One region of the Bradyrhizobium sp. CFUWI genome, then DNA from elsewhere that is predicted to be linked to it. Evidence: predicted binding sites of a transcription regulator. Region 1 holds the regulator's gene; each other region holds the start of a gene.

Region 1 (10,142 bases):
GACGGATGAAGGCGCTGCTTGCGGTCGCCGCCGGCCAGGTCTGCCATTGCAGATCGTCAGGCTTGAGCGCCTGGCCGAGCTGGATGTCGTTCTTGGCAATGAGGACTTCGACCGTCGGCAGCTTCTCTGCGACGGCCTCAACGGGCGCGGGGGCATTCTGATAGCCGCTCGCCAGATACGCAGCGACGCCGCCGGCGGCCAGCGCGATGACGAGAACGACAATGCGTGCGGTGTTCATACGCTTTACTCATACGCGGGGCACTCGAACCGCACCTGGCGGGTTCCCCGTGTCGATGAGTAGGGAGTAAAAGTATAAGGGGTGTTGCGAGGCCGAGTGCGCTTACCGGCCGCGATGCTGGTTTTCGGCAGATGGTGAACGCGGCGTTATTCAGTCGGCCAGCGGCCCCGTAGTTTCACGTAGCGCGCGCTCGTGCGTCGGCCCGATGCGGAGAGCGTCATGGTGAATGGGCAGTTAGTGATGGGTGGGTACGAGCGTGCCCAGCATCTGCGATGACAGTGGCTGTCCGTCACCTCCGCGCAACGGCGAAGCCATTGTCGCTGGAGGGTGCGGCGGCATCAGCCAAGCCGTCGCCCTTCGAGGGCCGCTGAAGAAGCGGTCACCTCAGGCTGACGGTGTTGGAGTAAGTCTGCAATCCACGAAGTGACGAGTGCTTACTTCGCCCGCTTCGCTTCGATCACGTCCCAGATCTTCGCCGCCACATCAGGACCGCCGAGCCGCGCGATGGCGCGGATGCCGGTGGGGGAGGTCACGTTGATCTCGGTGAGGTTGCCGTTGATGACGTCGATGCCGACGAACAACAGCCCGCGTTCGCGCAAGGCCGGGCCGAGGGTGGCGCAGATCTCGCGCTCGCGCGGGGTGAGCTCGGTCTCCTGCGCCGCGCCGCCGCGCACCATGTTGGAGCGGAGGTCGTCGGCGGCCGGCACGCGGTTCACCGCGCCGGCGAACTCGCCGTTGACCAGGATGATGCGCTTGTCGCCGTGCTTCACCTCGGGGATGAACTGCTGGATCACCCAGGCCTCCTTGAAGGTGACCGAGAACATGTCGAACAGCGAGCCGAAATTCATGTCCTGCGGCATCACGCGGAACACCGCAGCGCCGCCATGACCGTGCAGCGGCTTCATCACGACGGCACCATGCTTGTCGCGAAACGCGTTGATCTCATCGACGTCGCGCGAGATCAGCGTCGGCGGCATCAGCTGCGGAAAGTTCATCACGAACAGCTTTTCCGGCGCGTTGCGGACCGAGGCGGGATCGTTGACCACCAGCGTCTTCGGATGGATGCGTTCCAGAAAATGCGTCGAGGTGATATAGGCGAGGTCGAACGGCGGATCCTGCCGCAGCAGCACCACGTCGAAGCTGTTCAGCGCCTCGCGCCTCGGCTCCCCGAGCGTGAAGTGGTTGCCGGGCTCGTCGCGCACGGTCAGCAGCTGAACGGGAGCGACGATCTCCTCGCCGACCATCGAGAGCTTGTCGGGCGTGTAATAGGACAGGCCATGGCCGCGTTTCTGCGCCTCCAGCAGCAGCGCAAAGGTGGAATCGCCCTTGATGTTGATGCGGGCAATGGGGTCCATCTGGACGGCGACGTTCAGTTTCATGGTCTGCCTTTCAGGTCGAGGCGTCGAATGCCGCCAACACATGGCGCGGAAGTGAGCGCGGCGCAATCAGCATGGCGTCGAATCGCAATTCGAATTCGGCATGCTCGGGATGCGCTACAAGCCAGCCTTGCGCGGCGTCGATGATGCGCTGCTGCTGGCGCGGCGTCACGGCAAAGGCGGCATCGTCCAGCGTTGCGCGTGCCTTGACCTCGACGAAGGCGATCAGGTTGCGGCGGCGCGCCACGATGTCGATCTCGCCATGCGCCGTGCGGTAGCGCTTGGCCAGAATGCGATAGCCCTTGGCCATGAGATAGGCGGCGGCGCGGCTTTCCGCGGAGATGCCGGTGTGGAACGCGGCGACGCGCTCGGGCGAGGCGGCCTTTGGTTCCCTGGGGATCTCAGTCTTCGCCATCGCCGCCCCGCGAATCCTTTGCAAGCTCGAGCGCGCGGGCATAGACCTCGCGGCGCGGCCGGCCCGAGAGCGCGACGGCATGCGCCACGGCATCCTTGACGCTGTGCGCGGCCAGCTGCTCGCGCAAGAGACCATCGAGCGCATCCATTGTCAGCAGCTCGGCATCCGCGGGAGGTGGGCCGATCACCAGAACGAACTCGCCGCGCGTCTCCGGCGCGTCCGCCTGTCGCGCAAGCTCGGCGAGGGGCGCGCGTCTGACCTCCTCGTGCAACTTCGTGAGCTCGCGGCAGACCGCGGCGTCTCGCTCACCCATGATCTCGGCGAGATCGGTCAAGGTGGCCTGCATCCGATTTCCCGACTCGAACATCACCAGCGTCGCATCGATGCGCGCGAGTTCGGCCAGGCGCGTGCGGCGCGCGGCGGATTTCGCCGGCAGGAAACCCTCGAAGAAGAAGCGGTCGGTCGGCAGCGCCGCCACCGACAGCGCGGTTAGCACCGAGGAAGGGCCAGGCAGCGCGTACACGGAGTGGCCCGCGGCGCAGACCTCGCGCACCAGCTTGAAGCCGGGATCGGAGATCAGCGGCGTGCCGGCATCCGAGACCAGCGCGACCGAGGCGCCGGCCGCGAGCGCCTCCAGGATCTTTGGACGGGCGGCTTCGGCATTGTGCTCGTGATATTGCTTGAGCTGTGCCGCGATGGCGTAGCGCTCGGTCAGGCGCCGCGTGATCCGGGTGTCCTCGCAGGCGATGACGTCGACGCCGGCGAGGGTCTGCAGCGCACGCAGCGTGATGTCGCCGAGATTGCCGATCGGGGTCGCGACCAGATGCAGGCCCGGTGCCGCCTTCGGCGCCGTGAGCCGATGGGCGTCGATGGAGAAACCGCGCGAGGCGGCGTCTTGAGCTTCAGACGTATTTATCGGGGCCGGCTTTGCGCGCATAATGAAGTCAACTTAGGCACGATCCGCAGGGCTGGGAACCGGCTCGCCGAAAAAGATCGTACCGAGGTGGGCTGGGAAGGGACGGGAATGTGATCGGTCAGGATCACGTCGGGAGGGGGTGAGGGCCCTCGCGCCATATTCGCGACGGAAACTCCGCCTTGATGCTGGATGAGCGACGGCGAACAGCTGCCGGGACAGGAGGGCGGCAGCGTTAAGCGGTCATTATCCTTTTGTTTTGGTTAACTATTTGCCGACAATATGCCTGAATCCGCGGCCTGCGTCGTGGAAGGAAGATCGTGACCGGCCGGCGACGGCGGATCAGAAGAGAAGCTGCCATGGTGGGCCCGCGTTTTCCTAAGTCTCCCATTCCGGGGTCTCTGATGTCGGGGGCGACCCGACGGAGCGCGCTCGGCCTGTTGCTCGGCGCGCCCCTGCTGGCGGCCTGTGCCGGCGTGCAGCAGAGTCTCAGCCAGTTCTCCAACCCGTTCTCGAGCTCGGCACCGCCGGCCCAGCCGGCCGGTCCTCCGCAGCAGGCGACGACCGCCGGCACCGGCGGCGTCAAGGTCGCCGTGATCCTGCCGCTGTCCGCGGCCGGCAATGCCGGCCTTGCCGCACAATCCATGCGTAACGCCGCCGAGATGGCGCTGGCCGAGTTCCAGAACCCGAACATCCAGCTCCTGATCAAGGACGACAACGGCAGCCCGCAAGGCGCCCAGGCCGGCGCGCAGCAGGCGGTCGACGAGGGCGCCGAGATCATCCTCGGGCCGCTGTTCGCGCAATCGGTGCCGGCGGTGGCGCAGGTCGCGCGCACGCGCGGCATCCCGGTGATCGCGTTCTCGACCGATTCCAGCATCGCCGGCCGCGGTGTCTATCTGCTCTCCTTCCTGCCGGAGTCCGACGTCAATCGCATCGTCGAATATTCCGCCAGCATCGGAAAGCGCTCGTTCGCCGTGCTCGTGCCCGACAATGCCTATGGCAATGTCGTCGAGGCCGCGGTGAAGGTGGCGGCGCCGCGTCGTGGCGGGCGCATCGTCGCGTTCGAGAAATACGGCGCCGATCGCGCCACGCCGGCACGCACGGTGGCACAGCAGCTCGGCAGTGCGGACGCGCTGTTCATCGCCGATGATGGCGATGCCGTGGTGACGGTCGCCGATGCGATGACCGCCGCGGGCGCGAACCTGCGCAACATCCAGCTGCTCGGCACCGGCCTGTGGGACAATCCGCGGGTCTATGCCAATGCGAGCCTGCAAGGCGGCCTCTACGCCGCGCCCGACCCGGCCGGCTTCCGCGCCTTCTCGGGCCGCTATCGCACCAAATACGGCGCCGAGCCGATCCGCACCGCGACGCTTGCCTACGACGCCGTCGCCCTCGTCGCCGCGCTCGCGCGCACGCAAGGTACCACGCGCTTCTCGCCCGACGTGCTCACCAATCCTTCCGGCTTTGCCGGCATCGACGGCCTGTTCCGCTTCCGCGCGGACGGCACCAACGAACGCGGTCTTGCGGTGATGAAGGTGACGCAAGGCGGCGGCGTTGCGATCGCCGGCTCGCCGAAGAGCTTTGGGGCGTAGCTCCGGACGACGGTGCCGTGGTGCTGTAGGGTGGATTAGCCGAAGGCGTAATCCACCAACTTCGTTCCGCGAGTGCGGAAGCATGGTGGGTTACGCCTTCGGGTAACCCACCCTACTTCAGCTCGCTACGCCGCGAGATCCGCGACCACGGCATCGAGCACCGGGAATCCGCTGCTGGTCACGCGCAACCGGCCGGTCGGATCCACAATGATCGCGCCTTCTTCGCGTAGCAGCGCGATGCGCTTGGGATCGAGCGGGCGGCCGGAGAGGGCCTTGTAGCGCTCGGGGTCGATGCCCTCGGCGAGCCGCAATCCCATCAGCAGGAATTCGTCAGCGCGTTCCTCGCTGTTGAGGAGCTCGTCCGTGACGATTCCATCGCCGTTGGTCTCGACCCGCATCAGCCAGGCCTCGGGACGCTTCTCGGTGGCGGTCGCATGCCTGATACCGTCGATGTCGAGGCGACCATGCGCGCCGGGGCCGATGCCGGCATATTCCTCGCCGCGCCAGTACACCAGATTGTGCCGGCACTCGGCGCCGCGCCGCGCGTGGTTGGAGATCTCGTAGGCGGGCAGCCCGAGCTTGTCGCAGGTTTCCTGCGTGACGTCGTAGAGCGCGCGCGCCACCGCTTCATCCGGCGTCTTCAACTTGCCGGCCCGGTAGAGGCCGAAGAACGGCGTGCCTTCCTCGATCGTGAGCTGATAGAGCGACAGATGCTCGGCCGCCTCATCGATGGCGAGGCGCAGCTCATCGGCCCACATCGCCGGCGTCTGGTCGGGGCGGGCATAGATCAGATCGAACGAATAGCGGTCGAACGAACGGCGCGCGATAGCGACGGCATCGAGCGCCTCGCGCGCGCTGTGCAGGCGTCCGAGCGCCTTCAGCGAGGCGTCATCGAGCGCCTGCACGCCGAGCGAGACGCGGTTGACGCCGGCGCTGCGATAGCCGGCAAAGCGTGTGGCTTCGACGCTGGTGGGATTGGCTTCGAGCGTCACTTCGACGTCGCCTGCAACGCTCCAGTGCTTGCCGATCGCATCGAGCACCGCGCCGACAGTTGCGGGCTGCATCAAGGATGGCGTACCGCCGCCAAGGAAGATCGAGCTGACCTCGCGGCCGGATGCACGCGCCGCGGTCGTTTCGATTTCGCGCGCGAAGGCGGAGGCGAAGCGCGCTTCGTCGATCGCGGCATGGCGGACATGGCTGTTGAAGTCGCAATAGGGGCACTTCGACAGGCAGAACGGCCAGTGCACGTAGACGCCGAAGGCTTCAGATTCTTGTTTTGACGCGTTTTCCTGGCGCGAACCGGTATCCACTTCGCTTGAAAACGCTCTAGCGCGGCTCAAGGCAGATCTCCGCCAGTTTCCGGAAGGCACGGGCACGATGCGACAGGCCGAGACCCAGCGGCGGCAGGCCGTGCTTCTCGATGCTCTCCATCTCGCCGAAGGTGCGGCTGTGACCATCCGGCAAGAACATCGGATCGTAGCCGAAGCCGGCAGTCCCGCGTGGCGGCCAGACCAGCGTGCCGTCGACGCGCGCTTCGACCTCTTCGAGATGATGGTCAGGCCAGGCGACGCAGAGCGCGGAGACGAAATGCGCTCTTCGGCGGTCCGGCCTGGTGGCGCCGCGCTCCTGCAACAAGCGCTCGATCTGCGCCATCGCCGCGTTGAAGTCCTTGGTGGGGCCGGCCCAGCGCGCGCTGTAGATGCCGGGGGCGCCGTCGAGCGCGTCGACCACGATGCCGGAATCGTCGGCGAAGGCGGGCAGCCTGGTTGCCTGCGCCGCCGCGATCGCCTTGATCGCGGCGTTGCTGCGGAAATCGTTGCCGGTCTCATCCGGCTCACCGAGGCCGAGTTCACCGGCCGACACCGCCTCGACGCCGTGGGGCGCCAACAGCTCCCGCATCTCGGCAAGCTTGCCGGGATTGTGGGTGGCGATGACGAGCTTTCCGGTGATTCGGCGGTGCATGGGCCTATTGACTACGCCACAGCCAGTTTCTGCAAGTCCACGAGACGCGCAACGCCCTTGCGGGCCAGCGCCATCAGCGCCAGGAACTCGCCTTCCGTGAACGGTTCGCGTTCCGCCGTGCCCTGCACCTCGATGATGCGGCCGTCGCCGGTCATGACGAAATTGGCGTCGGTCTGGGCTTCCGAATCCTCGGCATAATCGAGATCGAGCACCGGCGTACCGTTGTAGATGCCGCAGGAGATCGCGGCGACGTTGTCGCGCATGACGTTGGCCTTGATCATGTTGCGCGCCTTCATCCAGTTGACGCAATCGGCAAGTGCGACCCAGGCGCCGGTGATCGAGGCCGTGCGGGTGCCGCCGTCGGCCTGCAGCACGTCGCAATCGACCGTGATCTGGCGCTCGCCGAGCGCCTCGAGGTCGACGATGGTGCGCAGCGAGCGGCCGATCAGGCGCTGGATCTCGACGGTGCGGCCGCTCTGCTTGCCCGCGGCGGCCTCGCGGCGGGTGCGTTCCGAGGTGGCGCGTGGCAGCATGCCGTATTCGGCGGTGACCCAGCCGCGGCCCTGGCCCTTCAGCCACGGCGGTAGGCGGTCTTCCAGCGTGGCGGTAACCAGCACATGGGTGTCGCCGAACTTCACCAGGCAGGAGCCTTCCGCATATTTGACCACGCCGCGCTCCAGCGTCACGGGGCGCAATTCGTCGGGCGCACGGCGGCTTGGCCGCATTGGGAAATCCTCCAAAACTCACGGGAAAGGCTGTTGGCGGTGCTTGTAGGTGGGGCGAAGGTGGGCGGCAAGGGCTTATTCGGCCCCTGATTCCGCGCCGGCGAACGCCACGCTTGTCAGAAGCGCCCCGGATAGACAAATTATGAGGATCTGAGAGGAGTTACCGCTGTGGCCCATCACGATCCGATCCATCTGATCGCGCCGCGCGCAGGCCTCGCCCAGCTTAACGAGCGTTCCCGCGACATCTTTCGTCAAATTGTCGAAAGTTATCTCGCGACCGGTGAGCCCGTGGGTTCGCGCAATATCTCGCGCCTGATCGCGATGCCGCTGTCGCCGGCCTCGGTCCGCAACGTCATGGCCGATCTGGAACAGCTCGGCCTGATCTATGCACCCCATACCTCGGCCGGCCGGCTGCCGACGGAACTCGGCCTGCGTTTCTTCGTCGATGCCTTGATGCAGGTCGGCGACCTCAACGAGGCCGAACGGCAGTCGATCCAGAGCCAGCTCACGTCCGTAGGCCAGGCGCACTCGGTCGAGGCGGCGCTGGACCAGGCGCTGACGCGGCTATCCGGATTGACCCGCGCCGCGGCGGTGGTGCTGACGCCAAAATCCAATGCGCGGCTCAAGCACATCGAATTCGTCCGCCTGGAACCGGAGAAAGCCCTGGTCATCCTCGTCGGCGAGGACGGCCAGGTCGAGAATCGCGTTCTGACGCTGCCCCCTGGAGTTCCCTCCTCGGCGATCACCGAGGCCGGCAATTTCCTCAACGCGCGAATCCGCGGCCGGACCCTGGCCGAGGCGCGGCTCGAGCTCGAGACGGCGCTGGGCGAGGCCCGGGCCGAGCTCGATCAGCTCGCACAGAAGGTGATTTCCGCCGGCATCGCCAGCTGGTCCGGCGGCGAGAACGAGGATCGCCAGCTCATCGTGCGCGGCCACGCCAATCTGCTCGAAGATCTGCACGCGCTGGAGGATCTGGAGCGGGTGCGCCTGTTGTTCGACGATCTCGAGACCAAGCGCGGCGTGATCGATCTGCTCGGCCGGGCCGAGACGGCCGAGGGCGTGCGCATCTTCATCGGCAGCGAGAACAAGCTGTTCTCGCTGTCGGGGTCCTCCACCATCATCGCGCCCTATCGGGATGCCGCCGGCCACATCGTCGGTGTCCTCGGCGTGATCGGCCCGACGCGGCTGAATTATGCCCGCGTGATCCCGACCGTGGATTATGCCGCCCGCATCGTCAGCCGCCTCTTGGGGGGCTGACCGGCGTCTGCTTCCGATCACGGGCGCTTGATTTTCGCTGCTCAAAGCACGATATCCGGGCCAACAATCCCTGGAAACGAGTTCGAGATTTAGCCGATGACCGATCATGACCGGCAACCCGAAGACGCGGCCGCGCCGACTGGCGAGCCCGTGGTGTCAAAGCCCTACATCATGCCCGACGATCCCGAGCCCGGCTCGGTCGAGACCTTGCAAAAGGAAGTCGCCGAGGCGCGCGATCGCATGCTGCGGACGCTGGCCGAGATGGAGAATCTGCGCAAGCGCACCACCAAGGAAGTCGCTGACGCCCGCCTCTACGGCATCACCGGCTTTGCCCGCGACGTGCTCGACATCGCCGACAATCTTCAGCGCGCGCTCGATGCCGTTCCGGCCGAGGCGCGTGCCACCGCCGATCCCGGCCTGACCTCGCTGATCGAGGGCGTCGAGCTCACCGAGCGCGCGCTGCATAGCGCGCTGGAAAAGCATGGCGTGAAGAAGCTCGATCCGCAGGGCCAGAAGTTCGACCCGAACTTCCACCAGGCGATGTACGAAGTGCCTGATCCGTCGGTGCCGTCGGGCACCGTGGTCCAGATCATGCAGGCCGGCTACACCATCGGCGAGCGCGTGCTGCGGCCGGCTTTGGTCGGCGTCGCCAAGGGCGGCGCGAAGCCAGCGCCTGCGGCGAACAACAACAACGAATCGAGCAGCGCGGCCAATTGAGTTTCAACCCTCATGGTGAGGAGCCGCGCTCTTGCGCGGCGTCTCGAACCATGAAGGCCAGGGCGCCGCAGCGGGGGCCTTCACTTCGAGACGCGCGCGAAGTAGCGCTCCTCAGGATGAGGGTTTTGCAGTGTTGCGCGTCGCTTTACGCACCCGCCGCGATATCCGCAGACTGGATCCTCTTCACGCCGGCCTTGGCCATATCGGCCCAGGCCTTGGCGAGCGAACCCTGGGTGTCGATGCCGCGGCAGGCGTCTTCCACCACATAGACCTCGAAGCCGGCCTTGCGCGCGTCGAGCGCCGTCCAGGCAACGCAGAAATCTGTCGCAAGCCCTGCGACGAAGACGCGCTTGATCTTGCGTCCCTTCAAATATCCGGCAAGGCCCGTCGAGGTCTTGCCGTCGGCTTCGAGGAAGGCCGAATAGCTGTCGACGTTCTTGTGAAAACCCTTGCGGATGATGAGCTCGGCGTGCGGGATCGCAAGGTCCTTGGACAGCGCCGCGCCGTCGGTGCCCTGCACGCAATGATCAGGCCACAGCACCTGTTTGCCGTAGGGAAGGTCGACGGTATCGAACGGCTTCTTGCCCGAGTGGACTGAGGCAAACGAAACGTGGCCCGGCGTGTGCCAGTCCTGCGTCATCACCACGTTCGCGAACGCCTTCGAGATCTTGTTGATGACCGGCACCACCTGTTCGCCTTCCTTCACCGCGAGGCTGCCGCCAGGCAGGAAGCAGTTCTGCACGTCGATTACGAGCAGCGCGGAGGCGTCATCCGGCTTGATGGATGTCGCTGCGAGCAACGCGCTCGGCGCGAGGGTCGCCAGCGCCGTCGTTCCAAGCATTTCCAAAACCTGCCGCCGATCCAGCATCATTCGCCTCCCTTGGGATGATCCAATGGGGGAAGCCTAGTTCCGTTCGTACACGAACAGAAGCCCGAAAATGCGGCCG
Region 2 (10,142 bases), on a different contig from region 1:
ACGCGCGCAGCAGGGCGACGCCGCCGCCCGGCAGGATGCCTTCCTCGACGGCCGCGCGGGTCGCATGCATCGCGTCATCAACGCGGTCCTTGCGCTCCTTGACCTCGACCTCGGTCGCGCCGCCGACGCGGATCACCGCGACGCCGCCGGCGAGCTTGGCCAGACGCTCCTGGAGCTTCTCGCGGTCGTAGTCCGAGGTAGTTTCCTCGATCTGCGCCTTGATCTGGGCCACGCGCGCCTCGATATCGGCCTTCTTGCCGGCGCCGCTGACGATGGTGGTGTTCTCCTTGTCGATCATCACCTTCTTGGCGCGACCGAGCATGTTGAGCGTGACGTTCTCGAGCTTGATGCCGAGATCTTCCGAGATCGCCTGGCCGCCGGTCAGGATCGCGATGTCCTGCAGCATGGCCTTGCGGCGATCGCCGAAGCCCGGCGCCTTGACGGCCGCGACCTTCAGACCGCCACGCAGACGGTTGACGACGAGAGTTGCGAGCGCTTCGCCTTCGACATCTTCCGCGATAATCACCAGCGGCTTGCCGCTCTGCACCACGGCTTCGAGCAGCGGAAGCAATTCATTCAAGTGAGACAGCTTCTTCTCGTTGATGAGGACGTAGGCGTCGTCCATCTCAACGCGCATCTTGTCGGCGTTGGTGACGAAGTAGGGCGAGATATAGCCGCGGTCGAACTGCATGCCTTCGACGACCTCGAGCTCGGTCTCGAGCGACTTGGCTTCTTCAACGGTGATGACGCCCTCGTTGCCCACCTTCTTCATGGCGTCGGAGAGGAACTTGCCAATTTCCGCGTCGCCGTTGGCCGAGATGGTGCCGACCTGGGCGATTTCCTCATTCGAGGTGACCTTCTTGGAGTTCTTGACGAGGTCCGCGACGACGGCTTCCACGGCGAGGTCGATGCCGCGCTTCAGGTCCATCGGGTTCATGCCGGCGGCAACCGCCTTGGCGCCTTCACGGACGATCGCGGCGGCGAGCACGGTCGCGGTAGTGGTGCCGTCGCCGGCCGCGTCGGCGGACTTGGAGGCGACTTCGCGCACCATCTGGGCGCCCATGTTCTCGAACTTGTCCTCGAGCTCGATCTCCTTGGCGACGGTGACGCCGTCCTTGGTGATGCGGGGGGCCCCGAACGACTTGTCGAGAACGACGTTGCGGCCCTTGGGGCCGAGCGTGACCTTGACCGCATTGTTGAGAATTTCGACACCGCGCAACATCTTGTCGCGGGCATCTACGCCGAATTTGACTTCTTTGGCCGACATCATGATCTCCGTTTTCGACTGGTCAGATCCCAAGGATCTCCCAAGGATCGCGCGCCTGGGCGGGCTCTCGAGGAGCGGGACTTGAGTGACGGGCCTCATCCTGCGAGACGCCGGCTGCGCCGACGGCTCAGGACAAGGAAGACTTACTGGAGCTTAGGCGACCTTCTTCTTGGCGACGGGCCGATCGACGAGAACGCCCATAATGTCGCCCTCCTTCATGATCAGCAGGTCCTGACCATCGAGCTTGACCTCAGTACCGGACCACTTGCCGAACAGCACGCGGTCTCCGATCTGGAGGTCGATCGGAATCAGCTTGCCGGCTTCGTCACGGCCGCCTGGACCAACCGCCGTGATCTCGCCCTGCGAGGGCTTTTCCTTGGCGCTGTCCGGAATGATGATGCCGCCGGTGGACTTGTCTTCGGCTTCGATGCGCTTGACCACGACGCGGTCGTGAAGCGGACGGAATTTCATGCTGTCCTCCTGTTTTCTGGTTGTTGTTGCTTTGGATGAAATAGCAGTCGTGGCCAGCAAGTGCTAATCAGCACATAAGCCGCCGCAGGGGGCGTACAAGACCGAGCCGAACCGATATTCTGAGAGCAGCCCGAACGGCATGACACCGGCCCGGCCCAATGGCGTCAAACTGGCAAAGCATGCCCACGAAGCTCACAAGCCGAGCCCCGCGCTTTCGTTCCAGCGGCTTGGCCGGAATGTGGCAGCGGATTTGACGGTGTTACGTCTCGCCCCCGGATGTATCACCTGCGAAAGGCTCATACGTGGCTCGTCCCTCCTACCTCGCCCGGCGCGGTGACGGTCGCGCCTTCCTGCAGATTCGGTTTGGGGAGTCAGAATTCCGCAGAGAGGTACGGCCAGGCGTTAGGCGTCCATTATTCTCTTCATCGTGGCCCTTTGCATTGATCGCGGCGTCAAACGATTTGAAAAGGCGGCCATCTTGTTCAATGGACCTGCGACCGCTATGGCCCTTCCTTGCAAGAGCGCCCGAATCCCGCTCGCCGCGACCGGACGCGGCTTCATGGTAAGGAGGCGCAGCAAGCCTGAAGCGGTTGCGCCAGCTGCCGCATCGAATCCCGTCGCGGTGTGCCCCGGGCAGAGACTGGTCACGACCACACCGTGCGGGCGGAGTTCGTCATGCAGGGCCTCGCCAAAGGCGAGTACATAAGCCTTGGTCGCGGCATAAGCTGCGTAGCTGGGAACGGCCTGGAAGGCCAGAAGGCTGGCGATGAGGAGGATATGTCCGGATCGCCGCTTGGCCATGTCGCGGCCGAACAGATAGGTCAGCTCAGTGATCGTGGTGATGTTGAGCTGGATCATGTTCGTGGTCTGCTCGATCGGCGTGTCCAAAAAATCGCCGTGCAAGCCAAATCCGGCATTGTTCACCAAGATGTCGATCGTCACCGACCTCGCATCGAGACTGCTTTTCAGGCGGCTGGCCGCGTCCGGCGCGGCAAGATTGATCGCCTCGACCAGGACATCCACCCCGTATTTGCTGCGGAGATCCGAGGCAAGCTTGTCCATCGACTCTCGCCGTCGAGCCGCCAAGACGAGATTGACTTTCTGCGCCGCCAGCAGATCTGCGAATTCAAGGCCGAGGCCACTCGACGCGCCCGTGACCAGCGCCCATTTTCCGGCGAAGTTGTCCGTTGCTTCTTTTGACATCGTTCTCTTTCTAATTTGATCAGCGAATGGGCCGTGCGAATTCTCACTCCGAACACCGGCCCCTCCCCATTCAAGCGGCAGCGGCGTCTCGGACCTGTTCGGCCGCGGCATCCAAAAGCGCTTGAGCCAGATCGGGGTCGTTGACGACGCGCGAGAGCGTCACCGCGCCGACCATCGTCGCGAGAATGCCCATGGCCTTGCCGCGCGAGGCCTCGCCGTCGTTTCCGGCGATGAAGCGGCCGAGCACGTCGAGATGGGCTTTGATTCCCTCTTCGAATTCCGCCTTCACGTCGGGGCCCTGCCGGGCGGCGTCCGAGCCGAGCGCCACGATCGGGCAGCCGTCCATCTTCTCTCCGCGATGGTCGCCGCTGAGGTAGAACCCGATCACGGCGCCGAGTGGATCGTCAGGATGCGCCGCGGCCGCGTCTGACCATCGGCCGGATGCGCTTTCCAATGCGCGCCTGGACGCCTCCACCGCCAGATCCTCTTTTGAAGCGAACTGCTTGTAGAAGGCGCCCTGAGTCAGCCCGGCCCCCTTCATCAGATCCTTGAGGCCGATGCCATCAAAGCCGCGCTCCCTGAAGAGGCGACTGGCCACATTGATCACGGTTTGGCGGTTCTCGGCCGCCTGGGTGCGACTCACTCGCATCGCGGATCTCCATTTGGATTTCGTTCAACTTCTATATCCGATATAGAGTTCGATTACAATCTATCAATCGACGCGGCGCGATTTCGCGGGCTGCGCGGCGAAAATCCCGGGGTTTTGGATCACGCTCCCGTTACCGCCCCGAAAATTAGATTGCGAACGAAATCTAATCTGATTATAGATGTCGCATGAAATCTAATTTTGAAGGAGATGGTCATGAAAAGGGGTGTTGCGGTGCTCGCCGGTATTCTGGTTCCGGCAGGGGTAGCGACCTTCGTTGCGCTTGCCATTCCCTCCCATGAAGCCTCCGCGGTGATCGACCCCAGGCAGGAGCCCCCGATGGTCCGTCTGGTGACGGCCACTCGGGTCAGCGGATTTGAACGCGGTTTCACCGGGACAGTCGGCGCGCGAGTGGAAAGCAATCTCGGTTTTCGCGTTGCCGGGAAGATCGTCGAGCGGCTCGTCAATGTCGGTGAGCAGGTCAAATCCGGCCAGCCCTTGATGCGGATCGACGAAACCGACCTCCGCCTCGCGGTCACAGCAAAGCGCAATGCCGTCGCCGCGGCGCGTGCAGTTGTCGTTCAGACCGACGCCGACGAGCGGCGCTACGCCAACCTGGTGAGCGACGGATGGACCTCAAAGCAACGCTACGAGCAGGCGAAGGCCGCATCGGACACTGCCAAAGCGCAGCTTGCCGCCGCGGAAGCCGAAGCAGGGGTCGCCGAGAACCAGGCGACTTATTCCGTCCTGGTGGCGGATGCGGACGGAACGGTCACCCAAACGCTCGGTGAGCCGGGACAAGTGGTCTCCGCCGGCCAAGCGGTCGTTCGGCTGGCACAGTCCGGTCCTCGCGAAGCCGTGGTCGCGCTTCCCGAAACGATCCGGCCGGCGATCGGCTCGCTCGCCGAGGCGAGCTTGTATGGGAGCGATGGGCGCCGCTTTACCGCGCATCTGCGCCAGCTGTCGGATTCCGCCGATCCCCAGACCCGCACCTATGAGGCCCGCTACGTGCTCGATGGTGACGCCGCGGCGACACCGCTAGGCGCGACGGTCACGATTCGGCTCGCCAGCCAGGATCATCAGCCGGAAGTCCAGGTGCCGCTGGGCGCCGTGCTCGATGACGGCAGAACGACGGGCGTTTGGGTCTTCGACAGCGCGACCTCGACCGTGCGCCTGCAGCCCGTCAAGCTGCTGCGCGTGACCAGCGAGACAGCCGTTATCTCCGGATCGAAGTCCGGTGACCAGATTGTTTCTCTCGGCGCTCATCTCCTGCATGAGGGCGCTCGCGTCAGGACTGGCTCGGAAAGCGGGAGCAAATCGTGAGCTTCAATCTCTCCGCCCTCGCCGTTCGCGAACGTGCCGTCACCCTGTTCTTCATCCTGCTGCTGGCAGCCGCGGGCGCCTACGCCTTCCTCATGCTCGGGCGAGCCGAGGATCCGTCCTTCACCATCAAGACCCTGACGGTCACCACCGTTTGGCCGGGCGCGACGGCGCGCGAGATGCAGGACCAGGTCGCCGAACCCCTGGAGAAGCGGATTCAGGAGCTGACCTGGTATGACCGGGTGGAGACGACGACGCGGCCGGGTTATGCCTACATGACGGTGACGCTGAAGGACAGCACGCCGCCGTCCAGCGTGCAGGAGGAGTTCTACCAGGCCCGCAAGAAGCTCGGAGACGAAGCGCGCAAGCTGCCGTCCGGAGTGCTTGGCCCCTTCGTCAACGACGAATATTCGGACGTGAGCTTCGGACTCTACGCGCTCAAGGCCAAGGGCATGCCGATGCGAGAGCTCGCCAGGCAAGCCGAGACCATTCGCCAGGATCTCCTGCACGTGCCCGGCGTCAAGAAGATCAACATCCTCGGCGAGCGTCCCGAACAGATCTTCGTCGAGTTTTCCTATGCCAAGCTGGCAACCCTCGGCGTGTCGGCAACGGATATCGTTGCCGCCCTTCAGCGGCAGAACACCGTCACACCGGCGGGCTCGATCGACACCAAGGGGCCGCAGGTCTTCATCCGGGTCGATGGCGCCTATGACAGCGTCCAGGCGATCGCCGACACGCCGATCGTCGCTGCCGGGCGGACGCTGAAGCTGTCCGACATTGCCGAGGTCCGCCGCGGCTACGAGGATCCACCCACCTACATCATCAGGCACCAGGGCGAGCCCACCATCATGCTCGCGGCGGTGATGCAGGAGGGCTGGAATGGTCTGGCGCTCGGCAAGGCGCTGGAGGAGAGGTCCGCGGCTATTGCTCGGACACTGCCACTCGGGATGACGCTGGCCAAGGTCAGCGACCAGGCCGTCAACATCACCTCGGCGGTCGACGAGTTCATGATGAAGTTTGCGATGGCGCTCGGCGTGGTGCTGCTGGTGAGCCTGCTCAGCCTCGGCTGGCGTGTCGGCATCATCGTTGCGGCGGCCGTCCCTCTGACGCTCGCCGTCGTGTTCCTCATCATGCTGGAGACCGGCCGGTTCTTCGACCGCATCACGCTCGGCGCTTTGATCCTGGCGCTCGGTCTTCTCGTCGACGACGCCATCATCGCGATCGAGGTGATGGTGGTGAAGATGGAAGAAGGCATGGACCGCATCTCGGCGGCGGCCTATGCGTGGAGCCATACCGCGGCGCCGATGCTGTCCGGAACGCTCGTGACAATCGCGGGCTTCCTGCCGGTGGGTTTCGCGCGCTCGACCGCCGGCGAATACGCCGGCAACATCTTCTGGGTCGTGGGATTCGCCCTCATCGTCTCCTGGATCGTCGCGGTGATCTTCACGCCGTACCTTGGCGTCAAGATGCTGCCCGCGATCAAGCCGGTCGAAGGCGGTCACCATGCGATTTACGGGACGCCCAACTATCAGCGCCTGCGCAGCCTCATCACCCTCGCCGTCCGCCACAAGTTCCTGACCTGCAGCATCGTCGCCGTCGCCTTCGCGCTTTCCGTCGTCGGCATGGGTGGCGTCAAGCAGCAGTTCTTCCCGACCTCCGACCGCCCGGAAGTGCTGGTGGAGGTTAGGCTGCCGGAAGGCACCAGCATCGAGACCACGACGGCCACCGTCGAGAAGCTCGAGGGCTGGCTGCACGATCAACCCGAGGCCAAGATCATCACGAGCTATGTCGGTCAGGGCGCGCCGCGCTTCTTCTTCGCGATGGCGCCGGAGCTGCCGGATCCGGCCTTCGCGAAGATCGTCGTTCTGACGCCGGACGCGGAGGCGCGCGAGGCTTTGAAGCACCGGCTCCGAAAGACCGTGTCGCAGGGCCTTGCACCTGAGGCCAATGTGCGCGTCACGCAACTCGTGTTCGGACCCTATACGCCATTCCCGGTTGAGTTTCGTGTGATGGGGCCTGATCCCGCGCAATTGTACGCCATCTCTCAGAAGGCTCTCGAAATCATGCGTGGCGTTCCCGATGTGCGGCAGGCAAATCGGGATTGGGGCAACCGCACGCCCGTGCTCCGCTTCATCCCGGATCAGGATCGGCTGAACCTGATCGGCCTGTCGCCGGCCGAGGTGGGCCGCCAGCTCCAGTTCCTGCTCACCGGCATCGCCGTGACGCAGGTTCGCGAGGACATCCGCAATGTCCCGATCGTGGCGCGCAGCGCCGGTGGCGAGCGGCTCGATCCGGCGCGTCTGGCGGATTTCTCGCTGATGAGCCGCGACGGCCGCTCGATTCCGCTCGACCAGGTCGGTCATTCGGAAATCCGACTTGAAGAGCCGATCCTGAAGCGCCGCGATCGCACCCCGGTCGTCACGATACGCTCGGATATCAATGAGGCGACCCAGCCTCCGGAGGTCTCCAAGGAGATCAAGACGGCCCTCCAGCCGCTGATCGCCTCTCTTCCGGCCGGCTATCGCATCGAATTGGGCGGATCGATCGAGGAGGCAACCAAGGCCAACGACGCGCTGGCGACGATCTTCCCGGCCATGATCGCCGCCATGCTGATCGTCGTCATGCTGCAGGTGCGATCGTTCTCGACCATGGCGATGGTCGTCCTGACCGGACCGCTTGGTCTCGTCGGTGTCGTGCCGGCACTGCTCATCTTCAACCAGCCGTTCGGATTCAACGCGATTCTGGGCCTGATTGGACTGGCGGGCATCCTGATGCGCAACACTCTGATCTTGACCGAACAGATCAAGGAGAACCTTGCCGCCGGACTTGACGACTATCACGCCGTCATCGAGGCCACGGTGCAACGCACGAGGCCCGTGATCCTCACGGCGCTTGCTGCCGTGCTGGCCTTCATCCCGCTCACGCATTCCGTGTTTTGGGGATCGATGGCCTACACGTTGATCGGCGGCACCGCCGTCGGCACGGTTCTGATCCTGCTGTTTCTGCCCGCGCTCTATGCCGCCTGGTTCCGGATCAAGCCGACCGCAGAGGGGACGCATGCGGATGCAATGGAAGAAGCCCAAGCACGGCCAGCAATGGCCGCCGAATAGATGACGCTTGAGTGCAGGAGACCATATTGAGCAAGCTATTCACCCTCCTCTCGATTGTCTTCGCCGGCCTGGCTGGCGCAGACTACTTGAGCGTTGCACCGGCGGCTTCAACAAATGCCTACGGATACTGTCTTCAAGACCATTCCTCCGACACGCGGACATGCAGCTTCGATACGCTCGAGCAGTGCATCGTCCTCATTTCCGGTCGCGGTGGGAGTTGCGCTCGCCACCCGTGGCCGTCCGAGGGATCCGCTATGGCGGCGAACTGAACCAAGGCTGTCCGCCATATTTTGGTCGAGCCGGGCTTCGCCGAAGCGGAGCTCGGCTCGCAACCACATGGCTGGCCTCGCGATCCGGCACCAGAAAAGATGGCCGTTGCGCCCAGTCACTATTAATACTAAAGTGACTTATATTCAAAAACAGTCGTGGGGAAACAAATGCGCAAGGTTGGGATACATAACTTTCCGGACATCGACCGTGTGGTTTACGGCAAGCCTGCAGCCGAGGCTTTGAATGATGAAGCGGTGCGGCTGAATGCCAATCGCGTTTTCCTCCTGGTCAGCCGTACCCTGAATACGAAGACCGACGAGATCGAAACGATTCGCCGTGCGCTCGGCAACAAGCATGTAGCGACCTTCGACGGGATCGCGCAGCACACGACCCGCAAGCAGGCCGCCGAGGTCGCGCGTCAAGCGAAGGAGGCGCAAGCTGATCTGGTGGTAGCCGTCGGCGGAGGCTCGGCGGTCGACCTCGCGAAGATCGTCATCATGGCCATGGAACACGACATTTTCGATGAGGCAGGCTTCGACCCGTTCGTCATGGGGCCTGGCGTGCCCTTCTCTCCATTCCGTGCGCCCACAGTGCGGCAGATCGCAGTGCCGTCGACGCTGAATGGCGGCGAATACAATGCCGGTGCGCTCGTCACGGACGAGCGCACCAAGCTGAAGCAGATATTCTTCCACCCGCAGATGTCACCCGTGGCAGTCATTCTTGATCCCGACCTCAGCCTTCATACGCCCATGAACCTATGGATGGGATCCGGGACACGCGCGATGGATCACGGCATCGAAGCCCTGTGCTCGCCAGCGGGCACGCCTTTGGCGGATGAAGTGGTCCTGGCGGGCATCCGTCTTTTGCGCGAGGGGATGCTCCGCACCTTGCAGCAACCGAATGACATGGAAGCGCGACGCCAATCGCAACAAGGCTCATGGCTCGCCGCTTTCGGCCTGCAGGCTCGTGTTCCGATGGGCGCAAGCCACGGCATCGGACACGTTCTTGGCGGCACTTTCGATGTTCCTCACTATTACTGCACGCCCGTCATCATGCCGAGCCTTCTTCGGTACAATAAGGCCTTTACAGAGGACGCGCAGAAGCGCCTGGCGGCGGCCCTCGGCAGCCCTGAGATGGAAGCTGGAGATGCCTTTGCCGGCTTCGTCAAGGCGCTCGGACTACCTACGCGTCTGGCAGACGTCGGCGTCGGCGAAGACAAGTTCGAGAAGATCAGCAAGATCGCGATCAATCATCGCTTCGTTCAGGCCAATCCGCGGCCGTTCAAGAGCGAATCCGATATCATCGATCTCTTGCGAATGGCCGCTTGACCGCACCTGGGCGCTTAGTCCGCGCCGAGACTTTACGCGGCGCTTTTGCGATTCCAGGGACCTGGGGCTCGCTGCCCAGGACATATTCGCGAGCTACGCTCATTATCTCCGATGAGAATTCCGGTTGATCCACCGCGCGCGCCAACAGCAGGGCACCGACGATCTCGGAGACGACGGCAATCGCTTCTCGCTTCGATGGGCCGTTCACGTCCTCCGACAGAAAGTCGATCATCTCTCTCAGGCGGTTTGAAAACGCCCTTCTGATGCCCACGCCGGCCCGCGTGACCTCGGCACAGCCCGAGGCGGTTTTGGGCCACATTCTGCCTTTTCTCAAGAGCTGACGGCGTCAAGGCGCCGCGCGCGCCTGCCTTTCCGTTCAAAGAATGCCCAGTCACATCCTTCCAAAAGGAAGCGTCGATGGCCAAACCGTGTCCCATCCTGATGACCGGCGCCGGCGGAGACGTAGGCTCCATCAGCAAAACGATGATCGGGCCACTCGCATGGTGGCTCGCGGCTCAATTCCTTGC
Region 3 (10,142 bases), on a different contig from region 1:
CGGAAGCGCTGAAGCCGTCGGCCCCGGCCAAAGTCGCCGACAAGACCACCGACAAGGCCGCAGACAAGACCAAGCGCGCTCCGGATGCCCAGATCCAGCTCGCCTCGGCCGATCCGGCCCAGATCGTGCCGGCACCCGAAGGCAAGAAATCGTTCGCCGATCGCGCCAAGGCCGCGGTGATGTCGATCACCTCGCCGCGTCAGTCGATGGTGGAAAAGCTCTGGGGCAAGCGTGATCCGTCCGGCGGGCTGCTTGCTTATGCCTCGGCCGATGCCAGCATCACCGCGTCCATCGCGCCGAAGGAGCAGAACCCGATGTTCGGCGGCGCGCCGCCCTATGAGCGCGACACCGCGGTCTACGACATCACCGCCAAGACGGTGTATCTGCCCGACGGCACCAAGCTCGAGGCGCATTCCGGCCTCGGCTCCAACCTCGACGACCCGCGCTCCCAGCGCCAGCGCATGCGCGGCGTGACGCCGCCGCACATCTACACGCTGAAGCCGCGCGAGGCGCTGTTCCACGGCGTGCCCGCGCTGCGCCTGACCCCGATCGGCGGCGAGAGCGCGATCTACGGCCGCGACGGCCTGCTCGCGCACACCTTCATGCTCGGGCCGAACGGCGATTCCAACGGCTGCGTGTCGTTCAAGGACTATTACGCGTTCCTCGACGCCTACCGCAACAAGGGCATCCGCAAGCTCGCGGTGCTGGCGCGGGTGGAGTGAGGCGAAGCGCGCCTCACCGCTTTCTGCACGATCAACGCTTGACGAAAACAAGATTGCAGGCGCGCGCCTCGTTGCGCTTGCCGGTGCCGCGGCTGCGATCGAACTGCGCATCGACCGTGAAGGCGTAAGGCGAGCCCGGCGCGAGGTTGTTGAGCGTGTACGCGCTTGCTCCGGTCGTTCCGCGCGCGCTCAACGTCGTCCTGCCGTCGGCCGGGATCTGGCCGTCGATCTCCAGGCGGTTGACGTCCTTGCCTTGAGCCTCGGCGTGAAACACGCCGTTGGTGACGGTGGCGACCAGGGGCCTGGTGAAACCCTGCGCTTTGCCGGCGGGCGGGCAGTTCAGGGTCACGTCCCAGTGGCCGTCGAAATCATTGCTGCCGGTGGCTCTGGCATTGCCGCTCGGTACTACTGCCACCTTCTGCTTCAGGCTGTCGATCCGCGCCTTGGCGAGGCCGGCGAAGCTGCAACTCGAAAATCGCGCCAGATGATCCTCGAAGACGCCGACGGTGCCGATGCCGTCCGCTGCCTTCCAATGGGCCTCCGCGGCCGCGCAAGGGTCGGGCCGCGGCGCGGCTTGCGGCGCCGCGGGGGCGACTGTGACAGATACCGGGCCGTTCAGATAGAACTTGCCGATGATCGACAGTGACAGCTCCGGCAGCTGGGTCTTGCCGCTGGCGTCATAGACGTCGCTGCTGATGTCGCGAAAGACGTCGCCGATCTCCTGCGGCTCCTCGATGTGCTTCAGGAACGCCGTCGTGTAGGGGCTGTTGCGGCCGACGCCGTCGGCGGCGACCTGGCCTGATTGCGTCGAGAACGACACGATGGTGCCGCGCGGCGCCTCGACCTTCGACAGGCCGCGCCCGATCGAGGCGGCCCGCGTCGTGCCGGCGGAGCGTTTGAGCGTTTCTGCCAGCGGATTGTCGCGGCAGGAATCGAGCACCAGGATGCGCAGGTTCTTGGCCTGCTGCAGGTCGTTCACGATGTCGTCGACCCGGACGAAACGCTTGAGGTCCGCTTCATCGGTCAGCGAGGCGTCGACGGGCATCAGATAGTTCACGCCGTTGTACTGCATCGCATGGCCGCTGTAATAGAACAGGGCGACGTCGGCTCTGCTCGCCGCGCGCGCGAAGCGGATGGTCAGGTCCTGCATGTCGGCCTGGCGCAAATCGATGCCTTGAATCACCTCGAAGCCGCTGCGCCTCAGCGAAGCCGCCACGTCCTCGGCATCGTGCGACGGATTGGGGAGCCGCGCCGTCGAGGCATAGGCGCCGTTGCCGATGACGAGCGCGACCCGCGTCTCGGCTGATGCGGGACCAAGGCCGAGCCAGCAGGCGAGGAGAGCCAGAGAGAATCCGGGCAGGTGAAGACCTGAAACAGCGCGCATGAAAACCGTCCGGGAAATATTGAAAAATATCTCCCAGATTAGCGCATGCCGCGCCGGCATCAATGCCCTCGCGACGGGGCGACCGGATCCGCCGGCCGTGACATCCTGTCACGCAGCGCTGGCCGCCACGGTCTTGCGCAGCGCCATCTCGGTCGCGATCGCCTCCCGCACGGCGGGGCGCGCCTGCATGCGCGCGAGATAGTCCGACAAGGACGGCCATTGCGCGATGTCGACTCCCGCGGGACGCAGCAGCAGCAAGGCCCAGGTGAGGTGCGCATCCGCCACCGTGAAGCTGTTGCCGACGAGGAATTCGCGCTGCGCCAGATGCGCAGATGGCACCGACAAGGTCTGCATGATCCTTGCGCGCGGCTTGGCGAGCGAGCCGTCGTCCTTGTACCAGAAGGCTGGAAACAGGAACGCCTTGTGAATCTCGGCGCCGACGAAGCTCAGCCATTCCTGGAGGCGATAGCGATCGGGATCGCCGGGCGGCGGCGCAAGACGCGCCTCCGGCTTCGCATCGGCGATGTATTGCAGCACGGCCGCGCTCTCGGTCAGCCGCTCGCCGTTCTCCAGCACCAGGACCGGCACCGCGCCTTTCGGCGACAGGTCGCGGAAATCGCTGCCGTCGTCCACGACCTGCTTGGTCCAGATATGGGCGAGGTGATACCGCGCCTCGATACCGGCCTCCATCAGCGCGATGCGGCTCGAGAGCGAGCAGGCCATCGGGAAGAAATAAAGCTGCAGCATCGCACGCTCCATCAAGTCAGTGCTTCGACTTGCGCGATGATCGCGAAGCGATCCGAGAGTTCGGCCAGCGCGACCTGATGAATCGTCCGGGCGTCCAGCGTGCCGCCGCGGCCGTCGGGCAGGTCGCGGGTGGCGCAGGCGTCGGCCGCGATCGTCGTGCGCAGGCCAAGGTCGAGCGCGGCGCGGGCGGTCGAGGAGACGCACATGTGAGTCATGAAGCCGGCCAGCACGATGTTCTTGCGTCCGGTTGCGGCAAGGCGCGCTTGCAGATCGGTGCCGGCGAACGAGTTCGGCAGCGCTTTCTCGATCACGGGCTCGCTCGCGAGCGGTGTCAGGCGCTCGACGATCGCGCCGCGCGCGGCCTCGCGGTCGAACAGGCCGCCGGCGCGGCCCTTGTGCGCGACATGGAAGATCGCGGCTCCGCTCTCCCGTGCGCGCGCGAGCAGGCGCGCCGCCGCGGCGATCGCGGGTTGCGCATCGGGCAGGGCTAGCGGACCGGCACAATATTCGTTCTGGAGGTCGATCAGCACGAGGCAGGCCTCTTTGAGCTTCGGCGGATCGAGATCGGCGCCGGCGAGTTCGAGCAGGGTCTTCGGAGCGGTCATGCGGGGCGGGCCTTCCAGGGATATCGGATGCGCGACACTAGCGCGGCGACGGCCTGCCATTGTGCAGGACTATTGCAGCTTATGGCTGCAGATTTGCAGGGCGCGGCATCGCCTGCTAGGCTCGCCGGAATGAACTGGGACGATCTGCGCATCATTGCCGCGGTGAGGGACGAGGGCACCTATGCCGGCGCCAGCGCGCGGCTGCGCATCGACGAGACCACCGTCGGCCGCCGGCTCGCGCGCATCCAGCGCGATCTCGGCGTGCCGCTGTTCGATGCGGTGGACGGCCAGCGCCGGCCGACGCGCCATTGCGAGGCGGTGCTCGAGCATGTCGGGGCGATGGCCGCCCACGTCGCGGCGATCGACCGCATCAAGGAGAGCCAGCCGGGCCCGGTCGGCCGCCTGCGCATCGCCTCGACCAACGCGGTCGCCGAAGAGCTGCTGGCGCCGCGGGCAAGCAGCTTCCTGCGCGATCATCCCGGCCTGACCCTGCAATTCCTCACCTCCAGCGGCAACGTCAAGTTCTCGCGCTGGCAGGCCGATCTCGCCATCCGCCTGCGCAAGCCCGAGAAGGGCGACTTCACCATCTCCAAGCTCGGCGACGTCAGGCTGTATTTCTTCGAGCCCGCCGACCGCTCGGGCGGCGAGCCCATCGCCTGCGTCTATCCGGACGAGCTCGACGCGATCCCCGAGCAGCAATTCCTCCGTGCCAAGCGTCTGACGAACGCGCGCTGCGTCACCGACAATGTCCGCATCATCCGCACCATGATCCAGTCGCATCAGGCCATCGGCGTGCTGCCCGAACACAGCTGCGGGCCGCTGCTCGCCGACCGCAGCCTGCGCGCCACGCTGCTGCCGAGGCGCCGCGACGTCTGGCTCCTGGTGCAGAACCATCTGAAGCGCGATCCGGCGACGCGCGTGACGATCGAGTGGGTACGTCACTGCTTCAAGGATTTGTCACACGGCTGATCGCTGGCGACGTTCATGATCTCGCATTGAACGCGGGCCGCGCGATGTGCGACCAAGTTCACGGAGCAGGGATTGCGCGCGCCAAGGTTGCGTAATCTCGTGAGGAGACTTGACCGGGGCAAGCGCATGACCACTCTTTCGCAAACGATCCGGCCCTCGACAGCCCAGTCGCGGGAATGGAAGGCGATTCTCATCCTGATCCTCATGGTCCCGGTGCTGTGGTCGCCGCTGATCCTGTTTCGCTTCGTCCTGTACCAGCCGTTCAGCATCCCTTCGGGTTCGATGACGCCGGCGCTTATGGTCGGCGACAACGTCTTCGCCGCCAAATACGCCTACGGCTACGGCCGCTATTCCTTCCCGTTCGCGCCGTCCTGGATCTCGGGCCGCGTCCTTGCCGCCGATCCGGAATACGGCGACATCGTCGTGTTCCGGACGGCGAAGGACAATTCGGTCGACTACGTCAAACGCGTGGTCGGGCTGCCCGGCGACCGCATCCAGATGCGGCAGGGCCGGCTCGTCCTCAACGACCGTCCGGTGACGCGCGTCGCCCTGGAGAGGAAGCTCGCCGGCACCACCTGCGGCGTCGACGAGGGCGCCACCGTCAAGCGCTGGCGCGAGACGCTGCCGAACGGCGCGTCCTATGTCACCCACGACTGCGCCGACGACGGTTTCCTCGACAATACCGCCGTCTTCACGGTGCCGCCCGGCCACTTCTTCGTGCTCGGCGACAACCGCGACAATTCCACCGATAGCCGCATGTCGACGTTCGGCTTCGTGCCGATGGACAACCTGATCGGCAAGGTGACGCGGATCATCTGGTCGCTCGACGAAGACGGCGAGCCGCACTTCGAGCGGCTGGGAAAGGTGGAGTGAGGCTTGCCCGTCATTCCGGGGCGGCGCGCAGCGCCGAGCCCGGAATCCATTGATCCGCAAGTTCAGACCGCAATCTGTGGATACAGGTCGATCCACTGAGGATTCTTCTCCTCAATGAACCGCACCTTCCATTCCCGCCGCCACTTCTTCAATTCCTTCTCGCGCGTAATGGCAGTGACGGGATCGTCGTAGATCTCGAACCAAACCAGCCTGTCGACGCAGTACCGCTTGCTGAATCCAGCGGCGACTTTGCTCTTGTGTTCGTGGATGCGGCGGATGATGTCATTCGTCACGCCGATGTAAAGCGTGCCGTATTTCTTGCTGGCGAGGAGGTAAACGTAATAGGCCATGAGCAAGCGGTGAAATGGATTCCGGGCTCGCGACTTCGTCGCGCCCCGGAATGACCGATCTTGCTACTTTTGCGTGTGACACGCAAAACAAAAACCCCGGCATCGCTGCCGGGGTTTCGCATTTCTTGACTGTGTCTGAAAGGCTGGATCAGAAGTCCATGCCGCCCATGCCGCCGCCCGGGGGCATCGCCGGGCCGGCGCCGCCCTTCTTGGGCAGCTCGGCGACCATGGCTTCCGTGGTGATCAGCAGGGCTGCAACCGAGGCAGCGTTCTGGATCGCGGTGCGGACCACCTTGGTCGGGTCGATGATGCCCTTCTTGACGAGGTCGGCATATTCGCCGGTCTGGGAGTCGAAGCCGTAATTGTAGGCCTTGTTCTCCAGGATCTTGCCGACGATCACCGAGCCGTCTTCACCGGCGTTGATCGCAATCTGGCGAGCGGGAGCCGACAGCGCCTTGCGCACGATCTCGACGCCGGTCTTCTGGTCGTCGTTCTTGGTGCGCAGGCCCTTGAGCTGCTCGGAGGCACGGAGCAGGGCGACGCCGCCGCCCGGGACGATGCCTTCCTCGACAGCCGCGCGGGTCGCATGCATCGCGTCATCAACGCGATCCTTGCGCTCCTTGACCTCGACCTCGGTCGCGCCGCCGACGCGGATCACCGCGACGCCGCCGGCGAGCTTGGCCAGACGCTCCTGGAGCTTCTCACGGTCGTAGTCCGAGGTGGTTTCCTCGATCTGCGCCTTGATCTGGGCCACGCGCGCCTCGATGTCGGCCTTCTTGCCGGCGCCGTTGACGATCGTGGTGTTCTCCTTGTCGATCATCACCTTCTTGGCGCGACCGAGCATGTTGAGCGTGACGTTCTCGAGCTTGATGCCGAGATCTTCCGAGATCGCCTGGCCGCCGGTCAGGATCGCGATGTCCTGCAGCATGGCCTTGCGGCGATCGCCGAAGCCCGGCGCCTTGACGGCCGCGACCTTGAGGCCGCCGCGCAGGCGGTTCACGACCAGGGTCGCGAGCGCCTCGCCTTCGACGTCCTCGGCGACGATGACCAGCGGCTTGCCGGTCTGCACCACGGCCTCGAGCAGCGGCAGCAGCTCGTTCAGCGAGGAGAGCTTCTTCTCGTTGATGAGGATGTAGGCGTCGTCCATCTCAACGCGCATCTTGTCGGCGTTGGTGACGAAGTAGGGCGAGATGTAGCCGCGGTCGAACTGCATGCCCTCGACGACGTCGAGCTCGGTCTCGAGCGACTTGGCTTCCTCGACGGTGATGACACCCTCGTTGCCGACCTTCTTCATGGCGTCGGACAGGAACTTGCCGATCTCCTGGTCGCCGTTGGCCGAGATGGTGCCGACCTGGGCGATCTCGTCGTTCGAGGTGACCTTCTTGGAGTTCTTCTGCAGGTCCGCAACGACGGCTTCGACCGCGAGGTCGATACCGCGCTTCAGGTCCATCGGGTTCATGCCGGCGGCGACCGACTTGGCGCCTTCACGCACGATCGCCTGGGCCAGCACGGTGGCGGTGGTGGTGCCATCGCCGGCCGCGTCAGCGGACTTGGAGGCGACTTCGCGCACCATCTGGGCGCCCATGTTCTCGAACTTGTCCTCGAGCTCGATCTCCTTGGCGACGGTGACGCCGTCCTTGGTGATGCGGGGAGCGCCGAACGACTTGTCGAGCACGACGTTGCGGCCCTTCGGGCCGAGCGTGACCTTCACCGCGTTGGCGAGAATGTCGACGCCGCGCAGCATCTTGTCGCGCGCATCAACCGAGAATTTGACTTCTTTGGCTGCCATGTGGATTTTTCCTTGGATGTTTGACTGGAGGGAGGAGAGGGGCTCTTAAGCCGCCTTCTTCTTGGACTCGCTGACTTCGAGAACGCCCATCACGTCGCTCTCCTTCATGATCAGCAGGTCCTGGCCGTCGATCTTGACCTCGGTGCCGGACCACTTGCCGAACAGCACGCGGTCGCCGACCTTCAGGTCGATCGGGATCAGCTTGCCGGATTCGTCGCGGCCACCGGGACCAACGGCGACGACTTCGCCCTGGGAGGGCTTTTCCTTGGCAGTGTCGGGAATGATGATGCCGCCAGCGGTCTTCTCTTCTGCGTCGATGCGCTTGACCACGACGCGGTCGTGAAGCGGACGGAATTTCATGCAGTCCTCCTAAGCATTTGCTCGGGTTGAGATTTTGAGATTGTTAGCAATCGGTGCCCGCGAGTGCTAGCACACGCGGAGCTGAAATAGGACAGGAATTTTGCGGGAGCAAGGGTTTGTAGCAAAAAAATCAGCACTCGGAAGCGAGGATTGCCAGCTTCTCTCGCCATCGTTAACCGAGCCTCGCCCCCGTATTAGCACGGAGCGTCCTCTGCTGCTAACGCGTTGAATTTCAACAGCTTGTTAAACTTTTGGGCTTGAGATGAATTGTCAGTTTGCGTCACATTTCTCTCATGTGAGCGCATCAGTACCGGGTGGCTCGTAAGGCGCACACCGACCAAGCCGCCCCTTGAATGCGCTCCTGCAAAGGAGGTCTGGCATGGGACTGCGGAATGGGGCCGTTTCCGAGGATTTCCGGAAACAGATGTTGGGTTACGGGCTGACGACGGCGCAGATCCTCTATCGGATGCCGGATCATCCCTCGCTGCTTCAGACCTACGTCTGGCAGAACTACGACATGTTTCCGAAATTTCCGGCGCTGAAGGATTTCCTGGCGTTCTGGCAGGAGAAGCTCGACGGCCCCCTGCATTCGGTCACCGTGGCGCATTCCAAGCTGATCAAGCCGGCCGAGCTGCGCGCCGTGGACGGCGTGTTCCGGCTGCATTGAGAGAACACAGGTCTCGAAGAGTGGGCAAAGGCGCCCCTGCGCCGTGCCCACGATCTTTCCAACCCGGCCACAGACGCGTGGGCACGCTTCGCTTTGCCCACCCTACGTTATCTCTTCGATACTCCGTTGGAGCTGCGCCGGGCTGCATTGAGACGAACATAGGTCTCGTAGGGTGGGCAAAGGCGCCCTTGCGCCGTGCCCACGATCTTTCCAATGCGGCCACGGACGCGTGGGCACGCTTCGCTTTGCCCTACGATATCTCCTCGATATCTCCGTTGGAGCCGCGCCGGGCGAGCGCGCTATCCCGTCATTGCTTGAGGGGAAATCAGGCGGCGCTGCTGCAATAGCGCTGCCACATCGCGCGATAGGCCTCGTCCACCGCCCGTGCGTATGAGACCGGGTTGCCGGCGGCCGCAGCATTGATCCGTCCGGGCAGCTCGCGGCGCAACTGATCGAGCGTGCCGATCTCGGCCGCATGGCTGGTGGCGATCTCGATATAGGCCGCATCGCTGTCCGCGACCCAGTCCGGCAGGCCAAGTGCGGTGAGGATGGACCCGGCCGCACGGCTGGGCAGGCTGCTGCCGAGCTTCGCCACCACCGGCACGCCCATCTGCAAGGCTTCCCACGTGCTGACGCCGCCATTCTGCGGGAACGGGTCGAGGGCGATATCGACGCGATTGAACGACGCCAGATGTTCGTCGCGCAAGGTGGCTCCGAGCAGATCGACGCGCTCGACCGGCAATCCGCAAGCCGCAAACCGCGCCAGCAGATTGTCGCGGACCAGTTGATCGTCCAGCGCAACGTCCTTGATCAGCAGGCGCGAACCCGGCACCCGTTCGAGAATCCTGGCCCAGACCTTTGCTGCCTCGTCCGAGATCTTGCTGATGCGGTTGAAGACACCGAATGTGACGAATCCGTTCGCGATCGCCGGGGTCGGCGCGCGGTCGATCCCGGCCGGCAGTGGCGTCAGTGTCACGAAGCAGGGCAGGTCGACAACAGTCTCCGCAAACAAATGCCGGACCGTCGAAGGAATCGCGACGGGGTCCGAGAACAAATAATCGATGGTCGGCAGCCCGGTCCCCGTGCCGTGGCCCCAGCCGTGCACCTGGATCGGGGCCGGCTTGCGCGCAAACACGCTGAGGCGGTTTCCCCTGGTGTGGCCGGACAGATCGATCAAGATATCGACGCCATCGGCGCGGATCTCCGCGGCGAGGCGATCGTCGGTCCATTGCGAGGCATCGCGCCAGCGGTCGGCGATCCCCTGAAATTCCCGGGTCGTCGCGTCAAGTTTGGACGAACAGGAATAGCACACGATCTCGAACTGGGCCCGGTCATGGTGCTGCAGCACCGGCTTGAAAATGAACGCGGCCGAATGCGCGTTGAAGTCCGACGAGACATAGCCGAGCACCAGACGGCGATCCGCCTCGCGGCTGTTGTCATGCGGTCCCGCCGCTTCCGAGGCGATCTTCGCGCCGATCCGCTCCCACCATAATTGCCGCGCCTGTTGATGCTGCTCGACGCCGGCATCCGCCATGAAATCCAGCGTGAATATCTTGTTGGAGATCGCGCTCTGAAGGTCAGGCTGGATGTCGAGGGCTCTGTCGAAGCTGGCGAGGGCTTCCTCGACCCGCCCAAGTCCGGCGAGACAAAGGCCCAGTACCAAGTGAGCTTGAATG

The links. The regulator HrcA, encoded in region 1, represses chaperone genes, less so after heat shock. The targets are predictions, from matches to a motif close to GTTAGCACTCNCNNNNNGNGAGTGCTAAC.
Region 2: AC066S_RS23975 (co-chaperone GroES) is a predicted target of HrcA. The motif match lies at 1,778-1,806, and genes of this name have one in related genera.
Region 3: groES (co-chaperone GroES) is a predicted target of HrcA. The motif match lies at 7,842-7,870, and genes of this name have one in related genera.

Annotation. Positions count from the first base shown of each region.
Region 1 covers NZ_JBWJZE010000039.1:9,132-19,273, forward strand. Annotated here, with positions in the region: gene cpaB (Flp pilus assembly protein CpaB) at 1-238, opposite strand, end outside; gene gshB (glutathione synthase) at 673-1,617, opposite strand; gene AC066S_RS36600 (YraN family protein) at 1,628-2,029, opposite strand; gene rsmI (16S rRNA (cytidine(1402)-2'-O)-methyltransferase) at 2,016-2,966, opposite strand; gene AC066S_RS36610 (penicillin-binding protein activator) at 3,302-4,534, shown strand; gene hemW (radical SAM family heme chaperone HemW) at 4,660-5,844, opposite strand; gene rdgB (RdgB/HAM1 family non-canonical purine NTP pyrophosphatase) at 5,861-6,496, opposite strand; gene rph (ribonuclease PH) at 6,508-7,221, opposite strand; gene hrcA (heat-inducible transcriptional repressor HrcA) at 7,390-8,478, shown strand; gene grpE (nucleotide exchange factor GrpE) at 8,575-9,195, shown strand; gene pncA (bifunctional nicotinamidase/pyrazinamidase) at 9,341-10,063, opposite strand.
Region 2 covers NZ_JBWJZE010000011.1:122,721-132,862, forward strand. Annotated here, with positions in the region: gene groL (chaperonin GroEL) at 1-1,267, opposite strand, end outside; gene AC066S_RS23975 (co-chaperone GroES) at 1,421-1,738, opposite strand; gene AC066S_RS23980 (SDR family NAD(P)-dependent oxidoreductase) at 2,141-2,941, opposite strand; gene AC066S_RS23985 (TetR/AcrR family transcriptional regulator) at 3,012-3,590, opposite strand; gene AC066S_RS23990 (efflux RND transporter periplasmic adaptor subunit) at 3,798-4,910, shown strand; gene AC066S_RS23995 (efflux RND transporter permease subunit) at 4,907-8,017, shown strand; gene AC066S_RS24000 (DUF3551 domain-containing protein) at 8,029-8,286, shown strand; gene AC066S_RS24005 (iron-containing alcohol dehydrogenase) at 8,455-9,615, shown strand; gene AC066S_RS24010 (hypothetical protein) at 9,587-9,934, opposite strand; gene AC066S_RS24015 (winged helix-turn-helix transcriptional regulator) at 10,131-10,142, opposite strand, start outside.
Region 3 covers NZ_JBWJZE010000009.1:74,504-84,645, reverse strand. Annotated here, with positions in the region: gene AC066S_RS20525 (DUF2778 domain-containing protein) at 1-722, shown strand, start outside; gene AC066S_RS20520 (caspase family protein) at 754-2,106, opposite strand; gene AC066S_RS20515 (glutathione binding-like protein) at 2,215-2,853, opposite strand; gene AC066S_RS20510 (cysteine hydrolase family protein) at 2,865-3,458, opposite strand; gene AC066S_RS20505 (LysR family transcriptional regulator) at 3,588-4,427, shown strand; gene lepB (signal peptidase I) at 4,554-5,300, shown strand; gene AC066S_RS20495 (GIY-YIG nuclease family protein) at 5,363-5,650, opposite strand; gene groL (chaperonin GroEL) at 5,799-7,439, opposite strand; gene groES (co-chaperone GroES) at 7,485-7,799, opposite strand; gene AC066S_RS20480 (usg protein) at 8,179-8,466, shown strand; gene AC066S_RS20475 (O-linked N-acetylglucosamine transferase, SPINDLY family protein) at 8,792-10,142, opposite strand, start outside.